3 regions of the Halobacillus sp. A1-3 genome follow, and region 1 is predicted to be linked to each of the others. Evidence: riboswitches for the same ligand, from Rfam matches in the RefSeq annotation. Region 1 holds a riboswitch; each other region holds the start of a gene.
What was found. Region 1 has a riboswitch for thiamine pyrophosphate ahead of ACRYKC_RS06485 (ABC transporter substrate-binding protein). Riboswitches for the same ligand answer to the same signal wherever they lie in the genome.

Region 1 (7,880 bases):
ATTGACTGAAAACCTTGATTTAAAAAGTTCTCTGCAACTTTTTCTGTATCTCTTTTCCAAAGAGGATATAAAGGTTCCATATTGCACTTAGCAAGCAGGCGGTCACGGTAGTTCCTAATGTCATCAAGAAACAAATCTGCATAAACAATGGTGTGAATCCCCTGCATTTTCCACTGTTCAAACTGTTGTCCTAGTCTTTCTTCATATTGTTCGTTCGTCGCTTTGTCAGGCATTTCAATCTCATACAATGGAAGTCCGATCAAATCAGCTTGCTTTTTTATCAATGATCTCTTCACCTCATGAATAGGCAAGCGAGAAGACTGTTCAGAGAAAGTTGAGAAAAGCCCCTTCACTTCAAAGCGTTTATCATTCATCACCTCATACAAAGTAAGAGCACTATCTTTTCCTCCGCTCCAAGAAACAATTACTGGTTTCATACCTTGCCTCCTTTCTCTAACTTACTTCTAAAATAACATAGAAAAAATTCTCTGCCCTTAAGAGCAGAGATTCTTAAAATTTTCCTGTCCAGTAGGCTCCGTCTTCCATATGAACAAAAGGAAGATCGGTATCCACCTCTCCATGGATTTTTGCTTGAGCCAGGTCATCGCCCTGAAGCCAGTTATTAAAATCAAACTCTACAGGGGTTTGATCTCCTCCAAGCGCAAACCAAGCTTTCTTTTCTTTCGGTAAATATCCCGATGTATGTATTGTTCCAGCCCAGCTGCTATATAGTTTTGAAAATACTCCACCGTCCGTATCATTCATAAGACGGAATGCATCATAGGCAGTCTTTAACGAAGATCGGTTAGATTGGATGGCATCCATTCGCTTCAACGAATCCACCAGATGGTTGCGGTTTTCTTTTTTCATAATTTCAAAATGGTTCGTGCAAACATTTGCTTCCCTTACTTCTACGCCTCTGGGAGAAGCTTCAACGACGAAGGTTTGATTTGTAGAATCGAATACAGTGTAGCTAAAAGAGTGCCGGTGCGGGATTTCCTGCAACATCTTCACGGCTTCTTCCACATTCGCGCAGGACTCCAATACCAGACGTCCAATCATACAGCAGATAAATCCGTCTCCAGGACGCTTCCGGTGCATGAAATTATAACCCATGACCAATCCCTTTTCATTCATACCATCCATTCTGCCAGTAATTCGCTGAGTAGGACCAATGATGGCATACCCCTGGTCAGTCGGCTGAAAAAAACAGTACCGGCCTTCATATGTTTTCGGCATATAATCATAGTTGCGAATAAAATACCCATCCCCTGTCATAATCGAACAGCCCGAGCGCTTATAATCGATTCGGTAGCCACCGAATTCCATCATTACCCTCTCCATCGGCCATTCCAATGCGTCACGTAGTCCAAGTAATTCATCCCATACTCCCGGAGCGAAGCGGGTAATGGCTTCCTTTACCTCACTCTCTTCTACAGTGAAGCGTGGTTTTCTTACCTTCCATTGTTTTTCCCTATTTTTGACTGTCCAGCAATCCCGCAGCTTTTCTCCTTGCCAGTATCCAAAATCATAGTGCGTCCCTCGAAACTGTAAAATGTCGCTATGTATATGTTTCATGAAGATTTCCTTTCTCAGCTGTTTATAATTTAATCTACTTTATCATGTTTCATTTCCTTCAATAAAGCTAAAAGCTCTTCATTTTGTTCGACTTGTTTGTCTGTATTCTTTTTAATAAGACGAATCCAGCGAATAACGAGTGCGATCAATAGAGTAAAGGCTAAATAGATCAGCGCTCCAATAGGTGCCAAGTGCATCCTCTCCTCCCTAGGCATCCTTTTTTATATCTTCTTGAACCTCTTTGATTAACTCAGGATTTTCGTTAATTATTTTTCCAATGTAAAAAAACCCGCCTATAATGACAAACGTAATTCCCCAATTAATGATTTGACGCAGAATAATCCCTTTATCAAAAGCCTCTACTCCGTATTCAAGTATCAGCCAATACTTGATTGTAGCAAGCAAAAGATCCTGAATAGCAAAAGCCACTACGATCCAATTAAAAAAGATGGAACAGTTTCTTTTTATGAAATAACCGGCGGCTGAAATCTCTGTCATACCCTTGCAATTCACTGAAATCAAGAGCAAAATAAAGTGCGATCGGCTTCTTGATGACGATAGTGAATAAGAATAGTAAAGCTAATACATACGCATAGATCACGTTGTTCCAAAGCAATTGGATAGCAGACCCTGCCAATACATCAATCAAAGTGCCAGCAATGAGGGTAGATATCATATAGATTCCAAAGACGTTCACTTTTTTCAAGGCAATGAAACGAAAAACAGTGTAAATGATCCCAGGGATTGAGGAGAGAAGCATCGCATAATAATCCCCTATATAGTCTCTTGAGAGGTTCCACACAGCCAAAGGGAAGACAACATAACAAATCAGATCAAGTACTATAAACTTGCTTTGCTTCAAAACATTTGCCTCCTTCTACCGTCTTTATGTTAACTATACGTGATGAAGGTCCTGTGGTTTCAAAAGTCTCTGTTTTGATAAAATTTGACCGTAAACGATAAGAAATGCGAAGTCCTTCTAGTTTTCTGTAGCGTTTTTTGGTAGTCTTAAAAATGTAAGAAGCCGTAAGCGTTTTCGATAAACGAATATACACCAGACCATATAACAGCATGGATGGATTTTGAATAAGGTGGTGTGAAAATCATGAAAAGAGTTGTCATCCTTGGCGGCGGGTACGGTGGTTTGAACATCTTGCACGGACTGCTCGAAAACATTCCGAAAGATGTACATATAACCGTCGTAGATCGCAACCCCTATCATTCATTAAAGACCGAGTTCTATACGATCGCAGCAGGAACTGAATCAGACAGGCATGCTCGGGTAGATTTTCCAGTGCATGATCAAGTCGATTATGTGTTCGATGAAATTGAAAAAATTGATGTAGAAAACGAACAGGTAATCATCAAGAACCTGACTGAAAACATTCCTTATGATTATCTCGTAATTGGACTTGGCTGTGAAGACAATTACCACGGCATCGAGGGTGCAAGAGAGTTTACTGAAAGTGTCCAAACCTTCGCAAAGGCTCGTAGCGCAGGTTACTCGATCGGAAATCTTGGAGCATATAAAAATGTAACAGTAGTGGGCGCTGGCCTGAGCGGAATCGAAGTCGCTTCTGAAGTCCGTGAAAGCCGCTCCGATTTGAATATCCGATTGCTTGACCGTGGTGATACAGTCCTTAAAGCGTTCGACTCAAAGATCCAAAAGTACGTGGAGAAATGGTTTAAGGAAAATGACGTCGAAGTCATCCACGGAGCGAATGTAGAATATGTAGAAAAAGACGGCGTGTGCAATAACGGGATTTGCTACATGAACGATGTTACAGTTTGGACCGCTGGTGTCCGCCCAAACTTCCTCGTACGAGAGCTCCCTTTTGAAAAAGACAACCAAGATAAAATCATCGTCAACGACTTTTATCAGGTTCCGCACAGCCAAAATGTGTATGTTGTTGGTGACTGTGCCTCAGCGGATCATTCCCCAAGCGCCCAGTTAGCCGGCCAGCAAGGAGAAAAAATAGCCGAAGTCTTAACGGCCGTCCTCCATAACCGTGTACCAGAACGTCCAAGCGAATTGAAATTGAAAGGAACGCTTGGATCTCTTGGTAAGAGTGACGGATTCGGTAATATGATGCAAAAACCGATGACAGGTATGCTGCCTCGTTTGGCGAAATCGGGTGTGCTTTGGTTAAGCAAGCGACACTAAAAAAGAAGTGCCCTTTTGAAGGCACTTCTTTTTTTCGTTGTTAGATAGGTTTTTGCCTGAGTGGTTTTAAGTAATTTGAATTGGATGGTTTCCGTTCCCATTGGTGGAAGTAGGAGGTCCGGGAAATGGCTCGCTTTCCGTGGGCATGCGCTGAGCCTCCTCGAGCTAGCGCTCTCCGGGGTCTCCCCTGTCATGATCATCCCACAGGAGGCTCACCATTTCCCAGACCTCCTTGCGAGTGTTCAGAATAACGAAAACGCCCTGGAAGGGAGTAATAATCGATTTCTTTACCTTAATTTTCAGATTGAATGGATTCTTGCAAAAACCTTTTGATAGACTTTTTCACTTTCATTTGCAGGTAACTCTGATTGATAGAAATCCCTTACTTCCGTTTTATTAAACCCTACTAGATACTGAATAATCGTGCTGGTGTTGAATGGAGCCTGTTCATCTCCCTTATTGAGTAACGGGCCCAAGAAATCTAATTCTTCAGAACCAGGAGGCTTGCGAAATGAAGGACGTTTCAACACTTAGATTTAACAAAGGTTTTCCATTAAGCATGAACGTGATTCAATTGTTCTCCTAAATATTTCGCAAGCTCAAGCATTCCATAAACTCCAGCTTTTGCTTCAGCGTCTGAATTATAATTGGTGTTTGTGTTCACATCATAAGAATAAAGGTTTCCATCCTTATCCTGAATTGCTTCGATAGCGGCAACATCGATGTTATTTTCTTTCAAAAATGCTTCATATTGATCGATGATTTCTGGACGATAGTTTTCAAGGATTTCAAACTTTGCCTTAGGTTCTTCAGCTTCACTATCGGTCGGGCAGTAGAGATCTTCTATTGTGCAAGCATCTGCCGGGCATAATTCAAAGCCTTCAGATGTATCAACTTTCACTCCGTAAACGAATTTCCCTCCGACAAATTCATGACGGATGATAAAAGGTTCCGGCGCCTCAATATACTGCTGTAGCAAAGTAATACCATCAACAGGCTCTTCGAACGACGGACCTTCCAAATATTCCTTCAGGGCATTCTTCGAGTGAAACAATTGCACCCCCTGCCCTTTTCCAGCGCGGTTATGCTTTGTTATAAACGAATCCAAATTCAATTGGTCTGCTGCTTTCAAAATATTATTTCTACCAACAGCTGTGATGGTTTTTGGTGTTTGAATTCCAGATTGATTCAAAGCCATATATTGATTTACTTTACTTACTTCCAGCCTTAGCGCACGACTGCCGTTAATCACCGTTCTTCCATGGCGTTCAAGCCATGCTATGACGGCCTCTGTAAATTCAGGGGCAAAACGATGATCCCGGGTATGTGAAGAAGCACTTATTCGATTGTAAAAGACCCCTTCCGGAGGTTCACTCGTTAAATCAAGCGTTCCTTCATCCAGATGCCATAGCTCATAAGGCAGTTCAAGCTCCTCTAATCGCTCAGTCAAATGGCCGGTCCATTCGTCATTCTCGTGAAGTACATAAATTTTGCTCATTGATCCGACTCCTTTTCGCAGATGTTTCTTCTATTCTAACACATAAAACCTATTGAAATACTAGGAATAAGCTTTTAATAGTGCTTGATTAATCTATGAAACTGTGGCAAAGTGAAACTATAATCTACTTGTTCATCAACTTCATAGGTTTAATGTAGGGGGACCAGTGTAGCTGGTTGAGATTGTATCCTTTTTGATACTGACCCTTAGAACCTGATCTGGTTTATACCAGCGTAGGGAACATCTGAAACGAGTTCATTATCGTTATAGATATGCACCCTGGGTATGGTACAGGGTGCTTTTTATATGCCCTATTCCATATTCATAGGTTCTCCCTTTTGACCAGTAGTGATGAACTCAAATGGAGGGAATCTTATGAAAAAGTTATTCATGCTTGTATTGCTTGTTATTCTGCTTGGCGCATGTTCTAGCGACAATGAAGCAAGTTCAGAATCAAGCAGTGAACAGAAAGAAACTAAAGATATCAAGCTTGTACTGGATTGGACGCCGAATACCAATCATACAGGCTTATATGTCGCAAAAGCAGAAGGCTACTTCGAAAAAGAAGGGCTAAATGTTGAAATTATGTTACCAGGAGAAGCGGGCGCAGACCAGCTTGTCGCTTCAGGAAAAGCCGACTTCGGAATCAGTGCCCAGGAGACTCTGACGGAAGCGCGAGTGCAAGGAATTCCGATCGTCTCTATCGGAGCGATTATTCAGCATAATACTTCAGGTTTCGCTTCACCAAAGGAAAAGAACATCACCTCTCCAGCTGATTACGAAGGGAAAACGTATGGTGGCTGGGGTGCTCCAGTTGAGAAAGCTGTTCTTTCTTCTTTGATGCAGAAGGAAAATGCAAATGTGGAAGAAGTCGAAATTGTTAATATGGGGAACTCTGATTTCTTTACCGCTGTCGAACGTGACATTGATTTTGCCTGGATTTATTATGGATGGACTGGTGTCGAAGCCGAACTTCGCGGAGAAGAACTGAATATGCAGTACTTAACCGACTACTCGGATAAACTTGATTATTACACACCTGTTTTGACAGCAAATGAGAAAACAATAAATAATGATCCTGAAACGGTGGAAGCATTCATGGCAGCCGTTTCTAAAGGGTATGAGTATGCGATCGATCAACCTGAAAAAGCTGCCGATATCCTTATAGAGGCCGTTCCAGACCTTGACCCCGAACTTGTGAAAGCGAGTCAAAAATGGCTGTCCCCTAAATACCAGGACGATGCTAAGCAATGGGGAATCCAAGACTTAGAAGTATGGGAAAACTATGCGGCGTGGATGTACAGTCACGATTTACTAGATAAAAAACTAGAAGCGGAAAAAGCATTTACGAACGAATTCTTACCGGATGAGGAGGAAGAATGATGGCGAATTCTCTTGTGAGCATCCAAATTTTACCAAAGACAAAAGGTGGAGAAGATGTCATTCCTTATGTGGATCATGCGATCTCCATCATTGATGCTTCAGGTTTGAAATACGAGGTCCATCCTTTGGAAACAACGATCGAAGGTGACCTTACTGAGATCCTTCCCCTGATAGAAAAGATCAATGAAGCCATGGTGGAGCGTGGATGTAAAAACGTCATCTCTCAAATTAAGATTTTCTATCAACCTCAGGGAGCATCGATGGATCAATTGACGGAGAAGTACCGGTCATGAGACGCGTATTCAAAAAAGGATGGAGACCAGCTTCGGTCCTCATCCTTTTGCTCATTTTATGGGAAGGAAGCAGCCGGGCTTTTGACGTGCCTGAATGGTTATTACCTGCCCCATCAATGATTGCCCAAGAAGGAATAGCTGGCTGGAATAGTTATTCTCATCATCTTCTGTCAACGATTCAATTGACAATCACTGGCTTCTTGATAGGTGTAAGCGTGGGCCTGATCGTCGCGATTACTCTTCATCTAATCCCTGCTGTGAGAGATGCCGTTTACCCGCTTCTCATTTTGTCCCAAAACATCCCGATTATTGTACTCGCACCTTTGTTAGTGATTTGGTTCGGTTTTGGAGCTTTACCTAAACTGATCGTCATCGTTCTCGTCTGCTTTTTCCCTATCGCCGTTTCTGCAATGGATGGATTAAAGCAGACGACGCCTGAATTGAAACACTACATGCAAATGGCGGGTGCAACACAAGGACAGATTTTTCGTAAACTTGAATGGCCTCATGCCCAGCCATCGATATTTTCTGGTTTAAAAATTTCAGCCACATACAGTGTCATGGGGGCTGTCATTTCAGAATGGCTAGGTGCCAATAGAGGAATCGGAGTGTATATGACGTTAGCCTCCTCCTCATTCCGAACGGATCGAGTGTTTGTGGCCATCTTTTTGATTATGATCCTAAGCCTGCTCTTCTTTTTTCTTATCAATTTCATAGAAAGACAGTTGACGAAATGGCAAAGAAAAGGAGCTGGAGAATCCTATGAGTAAATTAATGATTGAAGAGTTGTTCAAGTCATTTGACAGACAATCCGTCATCCAAAATCTTTCGCTTCAAGTGGAAGAAGGCGAGTTCGTCTCGATTCTTGGACCTTCCGGCAGTGGAAAAAGTACGCTCTTTCACCTGATTGGTGGATTGTTTCAGCCTGACCATGGAAAAATCTTTTTAGATGGAGAAGAAATTA
Region 2 (7,880 bases), on a different contig from region 1:
TCACCGACACCTCCCTAACTAATCTGACCACTAAGGTCCATATGATCTCTTACAATCAAGTCTTGTCGATACGTTGTGAAACGTTCACTTCCCGTTTCAGTTACACGGAAAGTTTCACTGATTTCTATTCCGTCCGTATCAAACCAAAGAGCAGGAATGAGGTGGAAGGTCATATTCGGTTCTAATACGGTACGATCACCTTTTCGAATACTAGCAGTATGTTCGCCCCAATCTGGAGGATAGTTAAGGCCAACAGAATAGCCTAACCGCGCTTCTTTTTCATACCCATGTTTCAGGATACTCTTCCGCCAAACTTCTTCCAGCTCTCCACATGTGACTCCGGGCTTTGCTGTATCGAGTACATTTTGAATTCCTTCAAGTACTACTGGTGCCACTTGCTTCAGTTTGTCATTGGCAGGGCCGATAGAAACGGTACGGGCAAGCGGAACGTGATACCGTTTATAACAGCCGGCCAGCTCAATAATGACAGCATTCCCCTCAACAAAAGGACGGTCCGTCCACGTTAAGTGAGGGATGGAAGTATGGTCACCTGTCGGAAGTAAAGGGACGATCGCCGGATATTCACCACCGTAATCCGGAGTTCCTTTAACCATGTGGTAATAAATTTCTGCAGCTGTATCGCATTCTCTGACACCTGGATAAATGCTTTCTACTCCCTTTGTCATGGCTAAGTCCGCGATTTGGGCAGCACGACGCATATACTCAATTTCCTGATCAGACTTCACAATCCTTACATAGTTGACGAGCAAAGTAGCGTCTTTGAACGTTGCATTAGGCAATCCCTTTTTCAAACGTTCTAGAGCCATACCCGTAAAATAATAATGATCCATTTCAACACCCACTGACCGATTGCCTTGACCGATCTGAGTCAAAATCTCTCCAATAAAATCCATAGGGTGATACGTATCTGAATGAACATAATAGTCAGGGTATGCGATCACATTCTCATCATAAATCCACGTGGTCGCCCTCGCCCCATTAGCATCTTGGTAACGACCGATCCATAAAGGCTGTGGTTCATCGATGATAATGACAAGCATTTGATGCACATAAAAGGACCATGCATCGTAACCTGAAAGATAATTCATATTTGCGGGATCCGTAATCAACAGTACCTCAATACCTTTATCAGCCATACGCTCTTTTGTTTGTTTTAAGCGATGGTGATATTCCAGAATATCAAATGGAAGCACCATTATATCCCCTCCTGCTCTCTTTTATCTGAATATTTAAACAACGATTAATTTCATTGTATTCAATGTTACTTTTTAATGTAATGTAAAAATTGTATGAAGTTTAAGCTTGGCATTTAGTACATTGTGTATTGAAACTGAGAGGTTCTGCAGGCAGACGTGCTCAGTGGAGAAAACTTATGCACATGTGGATATCTATATATAGTGGATAGATCTTTGGATAAGTGGGGAAATGTGTGGACAAAGGGGGCGAAGCTCAATAAATAAAAGAATGTTTGGGAAGAGATGAAATTATAAAAAAGGAACCTTCCGCTACTAAGAAGGTTCCTTTATCGTTTATAGTTTCTTTACGGTCTTCGAAATATTTTTTGAATGGGTGATGTCAGATATTACGGCTACACCGTTTGCCCCTGCACGAATGACTTCACTGGCATTGCTAGTCGTTATTCCTCCTATGCCAACGATAGGTAAATCCGGATAACCTTTTCGTAAAGCTGTGATCCAATCTGTCCCTACGACAGGCTTAGCATCCTTTTTTGTATCGGTCAAAAATATGGGACCCGCGCCTAAATAATCAACAGAATCAATAGAACTGTTCGTCACTTCCTCAGTATTCGAAACGGATAACCCGATGATTTTTTCAGGAAAGAGTGCGCGAACTTTGTCAGCGTCTTCATCTTCCTGACCAATATGAATCCCATCTGCTTCAAGAGGCTCTACAAGGGCGAGTTCGTCATTAATGAAAAACAGGATATCGTTCTCTTTACATATCTCTCGAAGTTTCCTGCCCAAGTCCAACTTTTCTTTTCCATTCAGTGACCCTGGTCCTTTCTCGCGATATTGAAAGGCTGTAATGCCTCCATCAATGGCTTCCTCTAAAATAGTGAGAGGATCTCTTTTGCAGTTTTGGCTTCCCATCACTAAATATTTTCGAAGTTTGCTAGAAAGATTCATCGATTCCTCTGCTCCCATTCCTTCTCACCCATAGCTAAAGCATCAAGAAAAGCCGGGACAAAGGTGCCAGGACCGATTACTGTAGATTGAGAGGCTGCATATTCAGCAGCTAAACCATAATATTCAACAGCAGCAAGCGATTTGTGCATGACAGAACCAGAGCCAGTCAAGGATGCAGCTAGAACCGATCCGAGCAGGCACCCAGCTCCTGTCACTTTTGCAAGCAGCGGATGACCGGTGTGGTTTGTCTTGATCTCTGATCCATCTGAAATTACATCAACCTCCCCTGTAAGGATGGCTGTTGTTGCATACTTTTCTGCTACTTTACGAGCAATTTCTTCATTATTTCCGGTGCCGATTGATTCGACCCCTTTGGTTTCTACTTCAATACCTATCAAGTGAGCTAACTCACCAGCATTTCCTTTAATTACTGTAGGTCTTACCTCCTGCAAGATTGATCTAAAGGATCTGGTTCTGAATTCCGTTGCGACTACCCCCACTGGATCAAGAACGACAGGAATTTCCGCTTCATTTGCCGCTTTTCCCGCTCTTATCATTGCCTCCAGCTGTTCCTCTGTCAGTGTTCCTATATTAATCAGAAGTCCTTGAGAAAGCCTTGCTACATCAGCTGCATCTTCTTTGGCATTTGCCATGATTGGGGAACCTCCGAAAGCAAGTAAACCATTAGCGCTAAAATTCATAACTACAGCGTTGGTGATATTGTGAATCAACGGCTGGTTTTTTCGCACTTCATTTATGATTCCTAGATTCATTTGTTAACTACCTCCGCTCGCACAGCAAAATGATTGGTTGGTCCGCTTCCATGACCTAAATCAAAAGAATGTCTGACCGCTTCCGTCACATAATACTTTGCTAATTTAACGGCCCTTACAATCGGATAACCCTGGCTTAAATAAGCCGTTATCGCGGCAGAATACGTACACCCTGTACCATGTGTATTTTTTGTCTCGATACGTTCTGATCGGAAGGTGTGAATCCAATCTCCGTCGTATAAATAATCCACAGCATCTCCTTGGAAATGGCCGCCTTTCACCAGTGCTGCACCGCAACCGAGTTTCTCTACAATGGATACTGCCGCTTGCTTCATGTCTTCTTTCGTTTCGATTTTCTCTCCTAACAGATCTTCCGTTTCAGGAATGTTTGGTGTAAGGAGTGAAGCTAAGGGAACGAGATGATTTTTCAAATACAGCCTTGCTTCTTTCTCAATTAAAGGGTCACCACTTTGAGCAACCATTACAGGATCCATTACATAGGACACGTTCATTTTCGCTATCCATTCCGCGACAGCTCCCATCATCTCTTCTGTTGCAATCATCCCGGTTTTTATTGCGTGCACAGGCATATCCGAAGAAATGGCTTCGAGTTGATTATCCAGCATATTTATAGGGAGATGGTGAACTCCCTTCACCCCTGTCGTATTCTGTGCCACAACCGATGTGATGACAGACATTCCATAGCTTTTTAACTCTTGGAAGGTTTTCAGGTCTGCCTGAACCCCAGCTCCACCACTTGGGTCTGTCCCGGCAATCGTTAACGCACAAGAGACTTGATTCATTTTGTAGTCACCCCCGCAGTCGGCCACTCTTCACAGGTCAGGGACATTTCCCAGAACAACCATTCCAATTGACAACTCTTTCTAAAAGCTTCCTTCATTTTTTGCTGTTCAGATTCAGAAGCTTCAGCAGCAAGTGAATCTAATCTGGCACGTAAATGGTTCGTCAGCGTTTCGATTTCTCCATTTGCATAGAAGCTGATCCAAGGGTGAAAAGGGTGATTTTCTGTCGGCTGATATTGCTTCATAAGTGTGTGTCCAATTTCAAGGTAAGTCCACGGACATGGAAGCAAGGCGGCTAGTATCTCTCCTAAACTGCCTTGATTGGCATGAAAGATCATATGCTTGATATAGTGATCCGCAGTCGGTGGAAGTGGATACCCTTGTAGCTCTTCATAGCGCACTCCAATGTGTTCACAGAAATTATGGTGCGGATGGACTTCACTATGAAGAACAAAGCTGACTTGATCGTTAAAAAACTCGATATCTTCACGCTTCGAAGACTTGGACATAGCAATGCCATAGACGTGCATGAACGCATTCAAGTACTCGTAATCCGCTTTGATGTAATGGGCTATGGATTCAGGTGGAACAACACCTTCTCCGATTCCTTTAACAAATGGATGTGTGAAAATCTCTTCAAAAATATCGTTATTTTCTTCTCTTAACAACTCTGTAAATGTCATGGAAATAAGCCTCCTAATGATTTGGAAGCCACTAGAGGGGAAAATAGATGTGGATACTGACTACTTCCCTCCGCTGGTACTAACCAGATCAGGTTCTGAGGGACAAAGGATGACCTTTTCTCAGCGAACACTCGCGCCCCTAGTAGATTCCGTGTATTATGATGGTAAAAGTAAATGTTTCTGATTGACTCGTGAGACGACTACCCAGCCGAGCATCGCACCTGCTATACTGCTGACAAGAAAAGGTGGGAGAAAAGCGAAAGCCCCTGCTGTACTCCCCATTAACACTTGGGCATAAGGAACAGCAAACAGAGCTCCGATTACACCTGTTCCAATGACTTCACCAACAACGGCAAAGATTTTTTTCCTAAAGGTTTTGTAAAACAACCCCGCCATAAATGCACCAATCATTCCCCCAGGAAAAGCGAGCAGTGTACCTAACCCTAGAAGCACTCGCAATAATCCAATCGTAAAGGCAATGACCACTGCCGGGATGGGACCTAGAGTGACCGCAGCCATAACGTTGACTGCATGCTGGACGGGATATGCTTTAGCAATCCCAGCTGGAAACCACAACAATTGCGAACCAAGCGTACCAATAGCTACAAAAACGGCCATCGTTGTAAGCAACCTTGTACTGTTCATCGTTATACCTCCCTTCTTAAAGGGAAGCTATAAAAAAAGTCAGATCCTGGTGAGGACCTGACTTTGAATGGGTATATAGTAAATAGACGTATCGTCCAACTACTTCCCTCCGCTGGTATTAACCAGATCAGGTCCATAAGAGTCAGAAAGCATCATGCTTTCTTCTCAGCCCATTCAGGCTCCCCTAGTAGTAAATGAATTGGTATTCGCTTGGATGATTTCAGCATAACAGAGTTGTTATTTTTTGTCACCCGTAAACAAAAACCGATAAGCTTTTTTGAAAAGGAGCGATCATTTTGAAAGCATGGTGGATCATTAGCATGGTATGTCTACTCACTTTGATAGGCTGCTCAACAGATACAACGAGCTCCACTAATGGCGGGGAAGATTCGAAATCATCCAGTACGAGCGATTCCGATGAAAATCTTCCTCCCGACATCACTGGCTATGTAATGGAACAGGAAGACGACCGAATTCTTGTCGTTGACTCGGTGGATCCTGACTCTGAAGGGAATCCTAGAGCCATGTGGGTTTCAGGAATTTCAGGTGATTCCTTTATTGGTAAGCAAGTGGAGGTTTGGACCCAAGGTGATATACAGGAATCTTATCCTGAACAGGCAGCTGCGGATCACGTCTCTGTTTTGGAAATGAGTGCAGTGGAAGGGGCAGACCTGGAAGCCTACGAGGCCCTGTCCAATGCCCTGAAGGACCTGTCTACCCAGGATATTTTATCTGTAAAAATGCTGTCTTTTGATATCGATTCAGACGAATGGCTTGTTCAATTGTCTAAAGTTGGCACAGGCAATGGAGAAGTAGAAAAGTTTATCCCTGACTCAAAATAAAACCTTTAAGAGCGTTTCAGCTTACTGAAACGCTCATTCTTCTACTTTTTTCAACATCCATAATCGCACGCTCAACTCTAAAAGGAATAGATCATCAGCATCTAATAAGGAAAGGCCAGTCAATTGTTCAATATTTCGGAGTCGATGTAACAACGATTGACGATGTAAATTTAAGGCCCGAGCTGTTTGGCTGACGTTGCTGTTGTATTTGTTGTAGACAATGAAGGTATGAATCAAATCGGTCTGTCTTTTCTCATCGTATTGAATCAATTTCTCCAGCGTCTCTTCTACAATATTTTCTATCTCTCTTTCGTGGGACAAGGCCATAAGTAGTCGGTTCATTCTCGTATCACTAAAAAAAGTCCTGTCACCATCCTCGTGCTGCTGGCGGCCGATTTTTAATGCAGCCTTTGCCTCCTCATAGCTTTGGTGGAAAGTGTAGTCTTTTTCTTTCGGGCAAGAAATCCCCCAGCTTATCGTAATGCCAGCTAGTAATTCATTCAACCTTCTCTCGACTAAATCAAGGAATTGATTCGCCGTTTTTGAATACGTACTAGCGTCGGCATCAAGATAAACTATGACCTCTCCTTCATCAAAAGTCGTCATCGTATCCCGCTTCAATACATCTCCCGCGTGAGTGACCTCCTTTTGAATATAGTAATTTCGACTATGCATAGAAGAAGATTTCACACTATGATCGTCTGAAGCGATGTGATCATCGATTGCTTTCTTAAAACGAATATCTCCCACGAGACATATATAGGATTTATCAAGATCATACCCTAATAGCTGAGCTTTGGATAAGAGGGATTTATCAATCTCTATGTTCGTTTTAGCAAGATCAAGCAAGAAATTGTCCTTTAGCCTGATTTCTGTCATTTCGATTGCATTTTCTTTAACAAAATATAATGCACAGGCCGTCAAAGCATGCTCCAGGATTGTCAGCACAATCCAGCTCAACTGCTCATCTTCCACCGGCTTAAAAAGAAGATAGCCTTGTTTTTTATAGTTTGAAAGGATCGTTAACTGGTAGCATGATTCATCCTTGATCTGGTACTTTTCTATATAGTGGGACAGAGGATGATCACTGAAGGCAGAAGGTGTGACAAGCTGGTACTCCTCTTCTCTTTTCCCATTGAGAACGTCAATAAAGTAACGATCGAACTGCTGATTAGCTCGAATTTGCTTATTATGATCACTGATTGCTATTGGAATGCGCGTATTATTAAATAGAATCGTCGTAATTTCTTGCAACCCTTTTCCATTTAAAACACAGTTGATCAATTCTTGTCTGACTGCTTCGGCTTGTTGCTGCTCTGTCTCTTTTTCACGAGCAATTAAGCGGAAGACTTCTTGAAGAATGTCTCCAAACCGGACTTCCCATGGAATTTCTATAAGCGAAAAGTTGTTATCCTCTGCCAGTTGAATAATCCTATCCGGCACTTTGTAAATATGTCTGCCCGTAGCAAAAGCCAGGGCTGATGCTTCTGAACGGATCACATCGTGTACATACTGCTCTAAAGCAGCGATATCTTCTCCACATCCAATTCCTGTACTAAGGACAAATTCATGATTCCTCACAAAATTCTCCACAGGCGTTTCAATAACAGAGATCCACTCTACAGGTATTGCTTGGATTTCCGTCAGGACTTTTGCATTCTTAAAGACAGGCAACTGCATCACATCTTCCACTGTCACTCCCATCTGCTACACCTCTCTATTTATTGATCATTAAGTCCTCGATTGTTTGATGGTCTATATTATTGCCACTGATGATGAGAACGACAGGGCTATTGGCTCGTCTGCCTTTTTCTAATAGAAGTCCAATACCTGAAGCAGCCGCCCCTTCAATTGCCATCTTATGATATTCAAGCATATGCAGGATGCCTTTCCCAATGGATTTTTCAGAAACAAGTTCTGCCCCATCCATATACTTGCCAGTCATCGAAAATGTGTATTGATTTTC
Region 3 (7,880 bases), on a different contig from region 1:
CTAACCCAGGTTTGAATCCTCATTATCCAGCTGGTACGACAGGAGATTGGAGTGACCATGCTCCATTCAAAGCGAAAGGCATTCCTTATGGTTATTTAGAAGCCACGAATTGGGAGATAGGTGATCTGGACGGCTATCAACAAACAGTGGAGCATGGAGGTATATGGCATACTGAGAATGATACGCTAGAGTTTATTGAGGAAGAATATCCTGGACGGGTGCAGGAGCACTTATCGACGTTTAGTACACTGCTAACGGATTTGCTTAAGTTTATGAACAAGACGAGTACTTCTAAATAATAAAACTCACAACTGATCTCCGTTCAAACGGAGATCTTTTTTATATGATAAGAAGGTGGACCTCTTCCTTCTTAATCATCATGGTAACTGCATATAGTTATACAGTGGATTAAAGGAGGGACCAGATTGAGCGATAATCAGGCGCTGGTAAAGTATCTTCGTGACATGGAAGTATGGGCAAACGACTTGGCGAAGGGTGATGCATCCAGGCAAGATTCTGAAGACGATACCTACCAAAAGGAACTAAATGGTTTGTTAGCCCAAATTGAAGAGTGGAACCGGGATACTGCTTCATTTGATCTGGAAAAAGCGTATGAATTAGAGAGACTTGCAGCAAAAGTAAATGGAAGTTCTGATAGCGAAAGACAAGATGAGCCAGTACCGATAGGAGGGCATACCTTACCTCCGCTTCCTTACGCATACGAAGCATTGGAGCCATATATAAGCAGGAAAATTATGCGACTGCATCATGACAAACACCATAAAAGTTACGTGGATGGCTTAAATCAAGCAGAAAAAGAAATGCAGAGAGCAAGAAGAAATAATAATTATGACCTGATTAAGCATTGGGAAAGAGAAGCTGCATTCAATGGAGCAGGTCATTATTTGCATACGATTTTCTGGGAAATCATGAGTTCTAAGGGAGGAGGAAAACCTAAGGGGGAACTTTTAAAAGAGATCGAAAGAAGCTTTGGGAGTTTTCCAAAGTTTAAAGAACATTTTTCTGCGGCAGCGAAAAAAGTTGAAGGTGTTGGCTGGACGATATTGGTATGGGCTCCTCGATCTCACCGTCTGGAAACTTTACAGGCAGAGAAGCATCAAAACTTAAGTCAATGGGATGTGATTCCATTGCTGCCGCTCGATGTTTGGGAGCATGCGTACTATTTGCAGTATGAGAATGATAGAGGGAAATACGTGGATAACTGGTGGAATGTGGTCAACTGGAACGCTGTTGAGGACCGTTACAAAAAAGCGAAACAAGTGAATTGGAAGAAGTTTTAAGTTCAAAACAGGGGGGCTGCTAGTAAGCGGTCTCCCTGTTTTGAACTAGTGAAAAAGGTTATTTACATATTAAAACAATAGCTTTAGTAGGTAGTGTTTAGGAACAGCTAATCAAAATTAAACGGAATAAAAATGGGAGTGATAGTTTGAATTCGAAGATATCTAAAGGAGTACAAATAAAGGGCACGGAAACTACAGTGGAGGAATTTTGGCGCTGGGCATATTCAGATTTATTAAGTAATACAAATCGAGGTATTTTAGCTGAGTTTTTGGTTGGATATGCCTTAGGATTAACAAGTAAGCCTCGAATTGAATGGGATAAGGCTGACTTTGTATATAATGACAATCTTATAGAGGTTAAGTCATCTGCTTATATTCAATCATGGAAGCAAAGGCAACCGTCTAAAATTGTTTTTAACATACCCAAAGCAAGAGCATGGGATACTGCCACAGGAATAATGAGCTCTGAATCGAAACGAAATTCGGATTGTTATGTTTTTTGCGTTTATACAGATCAAGATAAATCGAATTACGATCTTCTTGATGTGAACCGCTGGGACTTTTATGTTGTTCCAACTTCTTATCTTAATGAACATTTTACAGAACAAAAGACTATTTCTCTTTCAACGATTAATAAATTTTGTCATCCAGTAAGCTATAGTAGAATAAAAGCAAAAATTGACAGTGTATTAAATTAAATAAGAAAGCGCGATTGCCTGAATTGGCAATCGCGCTTTCTTATTTAATTTGTGGTACTTACAGGCTTAATGTTCTGATTTTTTTACTTTTATTAAAGTCTATAATCTAAAGTGAATGACGGAACTCCTGGTACATAAGAACTGACGTAAATCAGGATGATCTAAGTATACAACAATTGTAACAATTGGTATAAACTAGTAATTAAGTCTAATAGAATATAGGAGGTACATAATGAAGAAGCAACTTATTGCTGGGGTCGCTGCCCTTGGGATGTTTGCTGTGCCCATAACGGCTTCAGCAGACTCGCCGAAATGGCATAACGTAAATGTAAATGAAACGTTGGAGGAGGAAGATGGGAGTCTATTTAATAGTGAAAACTATGATTTTGTGAAGTATTCGAAAGTGGATGACAAGCTTAGAGAGATTGATGAAAGAAGTAACCGAATCACAGTGGAAACACCTGCGAAATCTTCTGCAGGAAACGATCTTTATGTGGTTACGATTTCTGATCCCACAGAAAAAGGGAAGTATGGCTATCAAAAATCATTAAGAAAGAAAATGTTTAAGAACCCTGAAAAGGCTGAGAAATTTATCGAGAAACATCCGGATTTCAAAGTTCCTGTAATGATAAACGCATCGATCCATGGTACAGAATTTGTAGGCTCTGACGCTGCGCTACAACTGATTGAAAGATTCGCGACAGCAGAAGATGAGAAAACAAAAGAATTACTTGAAAATCATATCTTAATTTTCAATGTGGTGGCCAATCCTGACGGCCGCATCGATGCAACCCGGTTTAACAGCAATGGCTTTGATTTAAACCGTGATTTTATTACACAATCCCAAGTGGAGACGAAGCATACAGTTGAATTAATTAAAGAATGGAATCCAATGGTGTTCCTTGACCTACATGGTTATATCAAATCTTTTGGGGGACCTGACAACCCCGGCTTAATTGAACCATGTACACCCCCGCATAATCCTAACTATGAATATGATCTATTTTCGAAATGGGCGATGGACCAAGCGGAGGCCATGGAAGGAAATATTGTTGATCACCGCAGTGAGTACGACAATACGTCAAATGTGGACTATCAATCCATGGAAGGTACTTATATCCCTCAGCGTGATGATACAGCTGGCTGGGATGATTACCCGCCAATTTTTACGCCGATGTATGCGATGTACCACGGTGCTTACGGTTATACGCTTGAAGCGCCAACCAATGATTGGGATGGCGTGAAATGGCATTATGATGCTGTAATGGGAGCACTTGAATTTTCTAACCAAAACAAAGAAGAAATGATCAAAGATCAGATTGAGGTATTTAAACGAGGCATTCAATTTGACCATCCGTATCATACAGAAGGTTTCTTTCCTAAAGCCTATATTCTACCTGCAGATAAAGAAGATCCAACAGCAACGGAAAAAGCGGTAGAACACCTTGAGTTCAATGATATTCAAGTCTCTGAGTCTAAAAAAGAATTCACTTATGATGGGGTGAACTATCCTGCTGGAACTTATATCGTGGATATGAGTCAGGCAAAAGCAGGGCTTGCGAACACGATGCTATGGGATGGTGAAGATATTACTGATATTACACCGGCTATGTACGACATCTCCGCATGGAACTTACCTGAGCTATGGGGATTTGAAGCGGTCAAAGTCGATGCCAAAAGCTCGTTTAACGTGAAAGTACACGATGTGAAAAAAGTAACTGCGGACGGTGAATTGGTCGGTGATGGCCCTTATGTAATTCCAAACTCTTCTGTGAAAGCCGTCAATCTCGTCAATACACTCATAAATCATGGTTTTGATGTAAAAAAGGAAAAAGAGAATTTTTACGTGAATGCGAAGGAAACACCTGAATTAAGAAAACTGGTCGAGAAATCGGGCATTACTGTGAAGACAGAGGATGTGGCGAACGGTGAATCGCTGAATGCTCAAAAAGTGACCATCCTCAAAGATGGTGGCATCTACAAATCACAATCGCACGCAGGTACCTTGGCGGCTTTACAACGGTTAGGGTTTGATGTTGAAGAGATAACACCACAGCAGCTTGCAGCAGAAGGGCTCCGGGATACAGACGTTTTCTTTTTCAGCGGAACGTCCCGCATGATTTCATATAACAATATCCCTGCAAACGATGAATTTGGACTTGAAGATGAGAACGAATATAAAGCATTTAAACAAAACATCCAGTCCTTTGTAGAAGAAGGCGGCAAATATATTGCTGTAGGAACTGGTGCCTCTGAAGCAACGAAACAGCTTGGCTTAACAGATGTGACCGTAAATGAAGGCTATTCTAACAGCAATGGAATCGTAAGAGTTGACTATAGTTCGTCTCCACTAACCTCTGGATATGAGTCCACTGATTATGGGTTTGTCTATCAACCCGTATGGTATACAGACGTTGAATCGGTAAATGTTCACGCCTCATTCAACACGGATGATTTCTTTGTGGCTGGACACTGGGAAAACCGTGAGGGTGCACAAGGTAAGCCTGTAATCGTAAATGAAAAAGATCAAGACGTAACATTAATCGGACTTGAAGCAGGGTTCCGAGACCATACTGATTACTTATTCCGCCTGTTCTCAAATGCGATTTTTACCAAATAAACAAACAGATTAGACCCATTAATTACCACCTCAGGTCATCCATAATTTGGAATATTTGAGGTGGTCTTCTTATATCATCGCGATACTGGATAAATTGTAGTCTATTGGTCCTAATTCTAAACATTTCCAGAAATTGTGTGGACGAAATATTAAAATTATTGTAGAGTAAAGTCAAACGCCAACTGAATAGTTCATTCACTAGGGGTGCCCTTGTTAAGGGCTGAGATCAAAGTAGAACTTTGAGACTCTTTGAACCTGAACTGGTTTAAACCAGCGGAGGAAAGTGACGAAGATAGGCTTTAGACACGTAACGTGTATTCTATAAGTAATGCCACTTTCCTCCGGGAGAGTGGCATTTTTTGTGCTCAAAAATAAAGGAAGTGTTGGAGTTGCAACTAATAACCGTAACCGATGGAAAAATGGGAGATATTCAACTGTTATCTACGATTCTGCTTATCTCACCATATGTAGATGGAATCATTCTGAGAGAAAAACAAAGAGCGCTGCCAGACTACCTCTCTCTCGTGAATCGTTTGATAGAGAGTGGGCTTCCAAAAGAAAAGCTGTATGTTCATAGGCATTATTCTTTCATGAAAGACACAGGGATTCGAAACCTTCACTTGCCGGAAAAAGGCTATTCGCTCAGAGAAGTTAGGAGTAATTTTCCACATGAAACTGTCGGGGTTTCCGTTCATTCTCTGGAGTCTGCTCATCAAGCTGAGAAGGAAGGGGCTGATTACGTAATATTTGGACATATCTATTCCACCAATAGTAAAAAAGGTGTGGCTCCACGAGGACTGGAACTGCTTCAAAGGATGACTTCTTCACTTAGAATTCCTGTCATAGCGATTGGGGGCATTCATAGCCACCAGATGAAAGAGTTAGCGGAGGCCGGCGCATCAGGTGCAGCAGTGATGTCAGGTATCTTCGGTGAAAAAGACCCACTTCAAGCTGTGAAAAAATATAAAAAGGAGGCTTTTATTTATGATCGATCACGTTGATACTCTCATCATCGGGGGAGGAATTATTGGTCATTCGATATCCTATTATTTGAATAAAAGTGGCGTATCAACATTAGTCGTTGAAAAGTCATCCAGTGGAAGTAAAGCGACAAGAGCTGCGGCGGGTATGCTCGGTGTTCATACGGAAAATAAAAAGGCAAGTGAATTTCATAAACTTTGCGAGTCAAGTCGGAATTTATATAAGGAATTATCGAAAGAGCTGCGAAACCTCACATCAATTGATATTGGTCTTTCTGAATATGGAATGCTAGAAATTGCTGTTGACTCAGAACATGAAAAAGAACTAGCTGCAAAAAAGGAAGAATTCCCTGACTTAGAGTGGATAACGGCCAATGAAGTAAAGGATCGTATTCCCTCTCTTATCAATAGTCGCGGGGCACTGTTAATGAGAGAAGATGGTCATGTTGAGCCTGCTAAAAGTTGTGAGGCGTTCAAGAGAGCTGCTTTTTTCTATGGAGGTAGATTAATAGAAAACAATACTGTACTTGGGATAGAAAAGGTGAAGGAAGGTTATCAAGTACAGCTGGAAACAGGAACTCTTATAGCTGAGAGAATAGTTGTGGCTTCAGGAGCTGACAGCGGACGCTGGTTTGAATCGACTGGGCTCGAAAATCCGATGGTCCCTACGAAAGGAGAATGTTTTTCTTTGTTTCCTGCCAGGCAGTATTTCAAAGAAACATTGTTCTTCCGTAATTTTTACCTTGTGCCTAAACTGGATGGTCGTTACCTCATAGGAGCCACTTCGATTTCCGGAGACAGTAGCACCACAACAACCGGCGGTGGATTAGCCAGCTTAATGAATGAAGTATTTTCTGTTCTCCCTGATCTTCAAAATGAACCTTTTCTAGGATGCTGGTCAGGCATCAGACCTGGTTCCGTAGATGGCTCGCCGATCATAGGTGAACATCCGAATCTTCCAGGTTTCTATTTTGCTACAGGGCATTACCGCAATGGAATCTTGCTTGCTCCAGTAACTGGACAGATGCTCAGAGATTTAATAGTAGAAAACGAAGTTCCCTACCCTAGTAAAGAAATGCTATCGCCTGAGCGATTTGCAACTCATGAAAGGAGGATCACGTTATGAACGTTATTGTAAATGGAAGAACGGTAGATTTGTCCGAGAACGAAACGTCAGTCGCCGATTTGCTTGAGCGTTTTAACATTAGAAAAAGGTTTTCCATTGTCGAGCACAACCGGGAGGTCTTAAAAAAAGACAGCTATGAGAACACAAGGCTTGCGGATGGAGACAAGGTAGAAATTGTTCATTTTGTAGGAGGAGGATAATCCATGTTAAAAATTGCAGATAAAGAATTTCATTCACGTTTGATGTTAGGGACGGGAAAATACCCAAGCTTCGATATCCAAAGGGATGCAGTGAAAGCATCAGAAACAGAGATTTTGACGTTTGCTGTAAGACGAATGGACCTTTCAAATGCTGATGAGCCAAGCATGCTTGAAAACCTTGATTTTGAGAACTATTCCTTGCTTCCCAATACGGCAGGAGCAAAAACGGCAGATGAGGCAGTGCGGATAGCAAGACTAGCTCAAGCCTCCGATATTTGTGACATGATTAAGGTTGAAGTCATTGGATGCGATCAAACCTTACTCCCAGATCCATTCGAAACAATGAAAGCCTGCGAACAACTTTTAGAAGAAGGGTTTACTGTATTAGCTTATACGTCGGATGATGTCGTGTTAGCAAAACGTTTGGAGGAGAAAGGGGTCCACGCAGTCATGCCAGGAGCTTCCCCTATAGGGTCTGGGCAGGGAATCATTAATCCTTCCAATTTAAAACTGATCATCGAACAATCAGACATCCCTGTCATAGTTGACGCTGGAATAGGATCTCCAAAGGATGCGATTTTGGCTATGGAACTTGGCGCAGACGGTATTCTGCTTAATACTGCAGTAGCAGGGGCTAAGGATCCCGTGAAAATGGCCGAAGCGATGAAGCTTGCCGTTCAAGCCGGACGTCTTGGCTTCGAAGCAGGAAGAATACCGATGAAGGAATATGCGGTGAAAAGCAGTCCTGAGAGCGGAATGGTCGACTAATGCCAGACCGTTATTCACGCCAGGAACTTTTTACTCCAATTGGAAAAGAGGGGCAAGCGCTTCTTTCTACCAAACATGTGCTTATCGTTGGTGCTGGAGCTTTGGGAAGTGCAAATGCAGAAATGCTGGCTAGAGCAGGTATTGGAAAAATCACCATCATCGACCGTGACTATATTGAATGGAGTAA

Region 2: it holds a riboswitch for thiamine pyrophosphate, as region 1 does, so the genes downstream of both, tenA (thiaminase II) here and ACRYKC_RS06485 (ABC transporter substrate-binding protein) in region 1, are expected to answer to the same signal.
Region 3: it holds a riboswitch for thiamine pyrophosphate, as region 1 does, so the genes downstream of both, ACRYKC_RS17770 (thiamine phosphate synthase) here and ACRYKC_RS06485 (ABC transporter substrate-binding protein) in region 1, are expected to answer to the same signal.

What each region holds. Positions count from the first base shown of each region.
Region 1 covers NZ_JBPCEO010000003.1:209,740-217,619, reverse strand. The annotation lists gene ACRYKC_RS06520 (Dph6-related ATP pyrophosphatase) at 1-437, opposite strand, end outside; gene ACRYKC_RS06515 (C45 family autoproteolytic acyltransferase/hydrolase) at 511-1,578, opposite strand; gene ACRYKC_RS06510 (hypothetical protein) at 1,608-1,769, opposite strand; gene ACRYKC_RS06505 (hypothetical protein) at 1,786-2,007, opposite strand; gene ACRYKC_RS06500 (VC0807 family protein) at 2,018-2,440, opposite strand; gene ACRYKC_RS06495 (NAD(P)/FAD-dependent oxidoreductase) at 2,684-3,742, shown strand; gene ACRYKC_RS06490 (ATP-grasp domain-containing protein) at 4,296-5,240, opposite strand; TPP riboswitch at 5,387-5,497, shown strand; gene ACRYKC_RS06485 (ABC transporter substrate-binding protein) at 5,616-6,623, shown strand; gene ACRYKC_RS06480 (thiamine-binding protein) at 6,623-6,916, shown strand; gene ACRYKC_RS06475 (ABC transporter permease) at 6,913-7,686, shown strand; gene ACRYKC_RS06470 (ABC transporter ATP-binding protein) at 7,679-7,880, shown strand, end outside.
Region 2 covers NZ_JBPCEO010000001.1:183,159-191,038, forward strand. The annotation lists gene ACRYKC_RS00845 (cyclodeaminase) at 1-4, opposite strand, end outside; gene ACRYKC_RS00850 (M24 family metallopeptidase) at 15-1,217, opposite strand; gene thiE (thiamine phosphate synthase) at 1,551-2,168, opposite strand; gene thiM (hydroxyethylthiazole kinase) at 2,165-2,941, opposite strand; gene thiD (bifunctional hydroxymethylpyrimidine kinase/phosphomethylpyrimidine kinase) at 2,938-3,744, opposite strand; gene tenA (thiaminase II) at 3,741-4,427, opposite strand; TPP riboswitch at 4,476-4,578, opposite strand; gene thiW (energy coupling factor transporter S component ThiW) at 4,584-5,072, opposite strand; TPP riboswitch at 5,160-5,268, opposite strand; gene ACRYKC_RS00880 (DUF3221 domain-containing protein) at 5,369-5,914, shown strand; gene ACRYKC_RS00885 (PucR family transcriptional regulator) at 5,948-7,618, opposite strand; gene ACRYKC_RS00890 (pyridoxal-phosphate dependent enzyme) at 7,632-7,880, opposite strand, start outside.
Region 3 covers NZ_JBPCEO010000011.1:57,124-65,003, reverse strand. The annotation lists gene ACRYKC_RS17790 (M20/M25/M40 family metallo-hydrolase) at 1-299, shown strand, start outside; gene ACRYKC_RS17785 (superoxide dismutase) at 426-1,301, shown strand; gene ACRYKC_RS17780 (hypothetical protein) at 1,448-1,999, shown strand; gene ACRYKC_RS17775 (M14 family zinc carboxypeptidase) at 2,232-4,619, shown strand; TPP riboswitch at 4,810-4,918, shown strand; gene ACRYKC_RS17770 (thiamine phosphate synthase) at 5,009-5,620, shown strand; gene thiO (glycine oxidase ThiO) at 5,604-6,725, shown strand; gene thiS (sulfur carrier protein ThiS) at 6,722-6,925, shown strand; gene ACRYKC_RS17755 (thiazole synthase) at 6,929-7,693, shown strand; gene ACRYKC_RS17750 (ThiF family adenylyltransferase) at 7,693-7,880, shown strand, end outside.